Regions from separate parts of the Streptomyces sp. NPDC057137 genome, predicted to be linked through region 1. Evidence: riboswitches for the same ligand, from Rfam matches in the RefSeq annotation. Region 1 holds a riboswitch; the other holds the start of a gene.
What was found. Region 1 has a riboswitch for cyclic di-AMP ahead of ACFT9I_RS18195 (NlpC/P60 family protein). Riboswitches for the same ligand answer to the same signal wherever they lie in the genome.

Region 1 (3,477 bases):
GACGTGGTCACGGCGGGCGCGTCCGCGTCGGCAGCCGCCTCGTCCGCGTCGGCCCCGGCGTCCGCGTCCGCGCTCGTACCGGCGTCGGCAGTCGCGTCCGTGGCCGCTGTCGCGTCCGCCCCCGCCGCCTGAGCCCTCTCCTGCTCGAACTCCAGCGCCACGGCGGCCAGTTCCTGCAAGTTCTCGATCCGCGTCTCGTCCTGCGGGTCGGTCGACGCCTGCAACTCCGCCAGATACCCGGTCCGTTCCAGCACGGCCTCCAGGACCGTCGCCGGGCCGGCGCCGGACTCGACGACCGTACGCAGCTCCTCCATCAGCGTGTTGAAGCGCTTCACCGCGTTCGACGAGCGGGCCGCCATGCCGTACGCCTCGTCCACCCGGCGCAGCGCCTGCGCGAAGGAGATCTTCTCCCGCGCCGAGAGCGCGTCGATCATCGCCTCGGCGCGGTCGCCGATACCGCGCTTGGGCACGTTCAGAATCCGGCGCAGCGGGACGCTGTCCTCCGGATTGGCGAGCACCCGCAGATAGGCCAGCACGTCGCGGACCTCCTTGCGCTCGTAGAAGCGCACGCCGCCGACGACCTTGTAGGGCAGGCCGACGCGGATGAAGATCTCTTCGAAGACACGTGACTGCGCGTTCGTCCGGTAGAAGACGGCGACGTCGCCCGCCTTGGCCTCCGACGCGTCCGTCATGCGGTCGATCTCGTCGGCGACGAACTGCGCCTCGTCGTGCTCGGTGTCGGCCACGTACCCGATGATCTGGGCGCCCGCTCCCGCGTTCGTCCAGAGGTTCTTGGGACGCCGGCTCTCGTTGCGCTCGATGACCGCGTTGGCCGCGCTGAGGATCGTCTGCGTGGAGCGGTAGTTCTGCTCCAGCAGGATCGTCGTGGCGTTCGGATAGTCCTCCTCGAACTGGAGGATGTTACGGATCGTGGCGCCCCGGAACGCGTAGATGGACTGGTCGGCGTCACCGACGACGCACAGCTCGGCCGGGTCGTGCCCCTCGCCGGAGGGACCGACCAGCTCGCGCACCAGGGTGTACTGCGCGTGGTTGGTGTCCTGGTACTCGTCCACCAGGACGTGGCGGAAGCGGCGGCGGTAGTGCTCGGCGACGTCCGGGAACGCCTGGAGCAGATGGACCGTCGTCATGATGATGTCGTCGAAGTCCAGGGCGTTGGCCTCGCGCAGCCTCGCCTGGTACATCCGGTACGCCTCGGCCAGCGTCTTCTCGAAGGGGTCCGTGGCCTGACCGGCGAAGGTCTCCTCGTCGATCAGCTCGTTCTTCAGATTCGAGATCTTGGCGCTGAACGACTTCGGGGGGTGCCGCTTGGGGTCGAGGTCCAGATCGCGGCAGACCAGGGCCATGAGCCGCTTGGAGTCGGCCGCGTCGTAGATCGAGAACGAGGACGTGAAGCCGAGCCGCTTCGACTCGCGGCGCAGGATTCGCACGCAGGCGCTGTGGAACGTCATCACCCACATGGCGTTCGCGCGCGGTCCGACGAGCTGCTCGACGCGCTCCTTCATCTCGCCCGCGGCCTTGTTGGTGAACGTGATCGCCAGTATTTCGCCCGGGTGCACACTGCGGGTCCCCAGCAGATGCGCGATCCGATGGGTCAGCACCCGGGTCTTGCCCGAGCCGGCGCCGGCCACGATGAGCAGCGGCGATCCGGTGTGTACGACGGCGGCGCGCTGCTCGTCGTTCAGCCCTTCGAGCAGCGCCGCCGGGTCCACGACCGTGCGCGGCGCACCGTCGCGGTGGTACGGATCCCGGGGCGGGGGCACGTCGAACTTCCCTCCGAAGAGATCGTCGGGCACCTGCTCCGGCGCGGTGTCCTCGGGCGGCGGCGGGGGCTCCTCGGCCGAGGGCTGGAGGTCCGCCAGGAAGCTGTCGTCAAAGAGGCTGCTCATCGCTTCCTGAGTCTAGGGTGCCGCACTGACAGCCAACCGCCACATGGCCTCGCGGGGGTCCGGGCGACCGTTTTCGGAAGTGCCCACGACCGTTTATGCGAAAGGTCACGAAAATGTATCGGGCATATCGGCCATCAACCTTCACAGCGGCACCACAGATTGGCTAGCGTGCTCGCCGAGGCGGTCCGTACTCCATCGGCGATCAGCGCCAAGCGGGCGGCCTGCGCCGAATCCGGGCTTCCCCGAAGGGAGTTCGGAACCGGGGACCCACCATGTTCGACCGGGGTGAATCGGGCCGTACTCCCAGGCCCGTAGGGCAGCCTTCCGTTCCGCCCGAACCCGACAGCTAACCCGGTAGGCGGTCCACGGAAGGAGATGCCGACCTTGGCGTCGCATCGCAAATCGCGCACCCGCACCGGGGTGCGCGCGAACACACCGGCCGTCGGTTTCACGACGGCCGCGCTCGCCTCGGTCACGCTGCTCTCGACGCAGAGCGCCACCGCCGCGCCCACCGAGCCCAAGCCCTCGGTCGAAGAGGTGCAGAAGAAGGTCGACGACCTGTACCGGCAGGCCGGTACGGCGACGCAGCAGTACAACAAGGCGAAGGAAGCGACCGACACCCAGCGCAAGTCGGTCGAGCGGGTCCTGGACGACGTGGCCAAGAGCGCCGACAACGTGAACGAGGCGCGGCGCTCCCTCGGTACGTATGCGGCGGCGCAGTACCGCGCGGGCGCGGTCGGTCCCACGGCAGCCCTGATGTTCGCCGACAGCCCGGAGTCGTACTTCGAACAGACCCAGCTGATGGACCGGCTGACCGACCGCCAGCAGGAGGCCGTCGAGGACTTCCAGAAGGAGCAGCGGTCCGCGGCCAAGCAGCGCGCCAAGGCGACGAAGAGCCTGGAGACGCTCACGGAGTCGCAGGACTCGCTCAAGGCGGGCAAGCAGAAGGTCCAGAACAAGCTCGCGGCGGCGCGGTCGCTGCTGTCGGAGCTGACGGCCGAGGAGAAGGCGCGGCTCGCCGCGCTGGAGCTGAAGAAGGAACAGGAGGCGCGCCGCAAGGCCGAGGCGAAGGCCAAGGAGGAGGCCGCGGAGCGCAAGCGCCAGGAGGAGGCGCGGGAGAAGGAGCAGCCGCCCGCGACCGGCGGCGGCACGGGCACGGACACCGGCACGGGCTCGGGGACCACGGACGGTACGTACGCGGCCAAGGCCGAGAAGGTCCTCGCCTTCGCCCGCGACCAGATCGGCAAGCCGTACGTGTGGGGCGCCACCGGCCCCAGCAGTTACGACTGCTCGGGGCTGACGGCCGCGGCCTGGAAGGCGGCGGGCGTGCAGCTGCCGCGTACGACCTGGGACCAGGTGAAGGTCGGCAAGCGCGTCGCCACGGCGGACCTGCTCCCCGGCGACCTGGTGTTCTTCTACGACGACATCAGCCACGTCGGCATATACAAGGGCGACGGCAAGATGATCCACGCCCCGAAGCCGGGCGCGAACGTCCGCGAGGAGTCGATCTACTACATGCCGATCTACGGCAGCGTACGCCCGGCCTGACCACCGCCCGGGCCCCTGTCTG
Region 2 (3,477 bases), on a different contig from region 1:
CGTCCGTACGCTACGGCCCCGCCCCGCCGACTCGGCGCTGCTGGATCTCGCGAGCAACGACTACCTGGGCCTCACGCACCACCCGGTGACGACGGGCGCGGCGGCGGAGGCCGCGCGCCGCTGGGGCGCGGGCGCCACCGGCTCGCGGCTGGTCACCGGAAGCACCGCCCTGCACGCCGAACTGGAGCGTGAACTGGCCGACTTCTGCGGTTTCGAGGCCGCGCTCGTCCTGTCGTCCGGGTACGCAGCGAACCTCGCCGCCCTCACCGCGCTCACCGCGCGCGGCTCACTCCTCGTGTCGGACGCCGCCAACCACGCCTCCATCGTGGACGGTTGCCGGCTCTCGCGCGCCGAGACCGTGGTCGTACCGCATGCGGACCCGGAGGCCGTGGACAAGACGCTCGAAGCACACACGGGCGTACGGGCCCTGGCGGTCAGCGACTCGGTCTTCTCGGTGGACGGCGACGCGGCGCCGCTCGCACGGCTGGGCGAGGTGTGCCGTACGCGAGGCGCCGCCCTGCTCGTGGACGACGCGCACGGTCTCGGTGTGCTCGGCGACGGCGGCCGTGGCGGCGTGCACGCGGCGGGTCTGGCCGGCGACCCGGGTACGGTCGCCACCGTCACGCTCTCCAAGTCGCTGGGCAGCCAGGGCGGCGCGGTCCTCGGTCCGGCCCGGGTCATCGACCAACTCGTCAACACGGCGCGGTCGTTCATCTTCGACACCGGCCTCGCCCCGGCCGCCGCCGGCGCCGCGCTGGCGAGCCTGCGGCTGCTGCGCGGGGACCCGTCGCTGGCGGTCCGGGCGCGCGCGGTGGCGCACGCGCTGCATCTGGGGCTGACCGGGGCGGGGTTGACCGCCGTACGCCCCGACGCGGCCGTCGTCTCCGTCCGGGCGCCGTCCCCGGGCGCGGCCGTGCGGTGGGCCGCCGACTGCCGGGCGGCGGGGCTGGTGGTGGGCTGCTTCCGGCCGCCGTCGGTGCCGGACGGGATCTCCCGGATCAGGCTCACGGCCCGCGCCGACCTGACGGACGTTCAGGTCGGGGCGGCACTGGCGACGATCGTCGCGACCGCGCCCGCCGGGGCCGTGTCACCGGCCGGTTGAGCACCTCGCGAACCCCCTGCGCACATCCCCGCGCGCATTCCCGGGCGTGGCCTCGCCTGTCGGTCGCCGGGACCGGAAACTTGAGCCCGCTCAAATACGGTCTCGCGTAGCAGGGTTCACCGCTTAGAGCGACAGAGGGGGCCATATCCCGGCGGATCGCCCATGCGCCGGGTGTCGTTGGTGGCAGTGTGGCGCGAAGCGCAATCCGGGGACGTACTCGCGGGCATCAGCCATAGGTCGGTCTGCGTCCCGGTGGGAAAGGGACAGCGTCGCCATGGCAGACCATCAGGAAGCATCCGTCACCCTGCCGAGCGATCCGGCCTCGGTACCGGAGGCACGCAGATACGTCGCACGTGTTCTCGCCGAATGGGGTTTGCCGGGTGACGAGGACACCGCCGAAACGGTTCGCCTGATCATCTCGGAGCTCGCGACCAACGCCGTACAGCACACTTTCGGCAGGTCACCGACCTTCACGGTCGACCTCACCCTGGAACGCGACGAGGAACTGCGCGTCGGAGTCACCGACAGCCACCCGCGGTGGCCGAAGCGGCTGCCGGCCGCGGTCCAGCAGGACAACGGCCGCGGCATGGTCATCATCCGGGCGCTGACCACCGAGTACGGCGGCCGACTGTCCGTCACACCCACGGCGGACGGCGGCAAGACGGTCTGGATCACCCTGCCCTGGACGGCCCGGACCCAGGTCGAGTAGGGCCGGGGCCGAGCGGCCGCGGGACCGCCGGGCGTCAGCCGACCCGGCCGTACCAGACGCTCTTGGACCAGATGCGCTGGAGCCGCACCACCTGGCCGCTCTTCGGCGAGTGCCACATCTTGCCGCCGCCGGCGTAGATCCCGACGTGGTAGACGCTGCTGCCGGAGTGGAAGAACACCAGATCGCCCTGTTTGCGGCTGGAGGCCGCGATGTGGCGCGTCCGGTTGTACTGCTGCTGAGCGGTACGTGGGAGCTTCTTGCCGGCCTTCTTGTACGAGAAGAGCGTCAGGCCCGAACAGTCGAACCGGTGTGGACCCGACGCCCCGTACTTGTACGGCGCGCCCTTCTTGGAAGCGGCCACATCCAGCGCCTTGGCGGCGACCGGTTGGGCGTGGGCCTCCGACACGGCGCCGGGCGCCAGCATGGTGCCGCCCACGGCGGCGAGGAGGGCCGAAGCGGTACCGGCCCGGGAGAGCAGCGACGGGACATGCGTCTGCGCGAACATGCGCAACCCTTCGTCAGCCGCCTGTGAAGGATGACCTGTCGGGTTCGGACTGGCGAAGATGCCCGGCCGCGTGTGCGGCTTCACCCCGAGGAGCGGTCCATGGTCGGGCCGCCCCGAACTGCTCGGGTCCTCCACTCCTGCCGATCCACTCGTGTCGACCAGGCATCCGGAGCGGCGGCAGGACTCGGCGTCCACCCGGACCGCCCCGCCGAGGTGGCGGGGGCTTGTCGTCCCACGGATCTTGACGCGGCCTCAGCGCGATTCCGAGTTGAAACGGCCTTATGTGACTCTCATCACGTATGACCCATTTGGGTTGGTGCGGCCGATTCAGTGAACGGTTCATATGACTGCTCACGCGCTGTACCTGCGACGTAGCGATGCGTTACGGCCGGACGGCCGATCGCCCGTCGCAAGTTGCCGGCCCGCGCGCGACGGGCGGGTCGATACGCCGAACGGGCAGCCAAATGCCTTACGGGCGCGTCGGAACGGACGTGTCGGCGCGGGAGGGCGCGCCGCCGGGCCGTAGCGCGGCCCGGTGCCGTGTGCGGGACACCTCACGTCACCTCGCGTCACCTCGCGCCGCTTCAAGTCGGCGGTTCGGGAGGCATGGTGACACGCCCGGCCCTGCGCTCCCCGTCGAGCACCCGCAGCGTACGGTCCAGGGTCGGGGTGTGCAGCTCCGTCTCGCCCCGCGCGTGCATCAGCGTCAGCGCGTCGCGCAGTTCGGCCGCACCGGCCACCAGCGCCTGCGCGGCCCGCAGCGCGCTGTACGTGTCGTCGGCCCGCGACGGGTTGATCCGGCCCAGCAGGTCGACGACCCGGAGGTAGCTGTCCACGAAGTCGCCCTCGGCGCGGGTCAGTGCGGGCAGCGGCGGCAGTTCCGGCGGCAGCATCGGCCGTTCACCGGGGGGAGTTGAAGCCGAGGGACGCCCTGCGGTCCTGCGCGACCTGGTCCACCAGGCCGTACTCCATGGCGCCCGTCGCGTCGAAGATCGTGTCCCGGTCGATGTCGGCGTCGATCCGCTCGACGCTCTGACCGGTGTGCCGCACCAGCGTCCGGGCCATCAGGGCACGCAGCCGCAGCAACTCCTCGGCGTGGATGGCGAGATCGGACGGCTGGCCGCGCAGGGGCTCCTCGATGCCCGGCTGCTGGAGGACGAC

Region 2: another riboswitch for cyclic di-AMP. It lies ahead of ACFT9I_RS27320 (C40 family peptidase); the one in region 1 lies ahead of ACFT9I_RS18195 (NlpC/P60 family protein).

The regions. Positions count from the first base shown of each region.
Region 1 is NZ_JBHUUW010000019.1:131,798-135,274, forward strand. Features, by position in the region: gene ACFT9I_RS18190 (ATP-dependent DNA helicase) at 1-1,907, opposite strand, end outside; cyclic di-AMP (ydaO/yuaA leader) riboswitch at 2,122-2,284, shown strand; gene ACFT9I_RS18195 (NlpC/P60 family protein) at 2,283-3,455, shown strand.
Region 2 is NZ_JBHUUW010000041.1:57,897-61,373, forward strand. Features, by position in the region: gene ACFT9I_RS27310 (8-amino-7-oxononanoate synthase) at 1-1,102, shown strand, start outside; gene ACFT9I_RS27315 (ATP-binding protein) at 1,377-1,811, shown strand; gene ACFT9I_RS27320 (C40 family peptidase) at 1,846-2,316, opposite strand; cyclic di-AMP (ydaO/yuaA leader) riboswitch at 2,320-2,491, opposite strand; gene ACFT9I_RS27325 (hypothetical protein) at 2,901-3,209, opposite strand; gene ACFT9I_RS27330 (ATP-dependent Clp protease proteolytic subunit) at 3,217-3,477, opposite strand, start outside.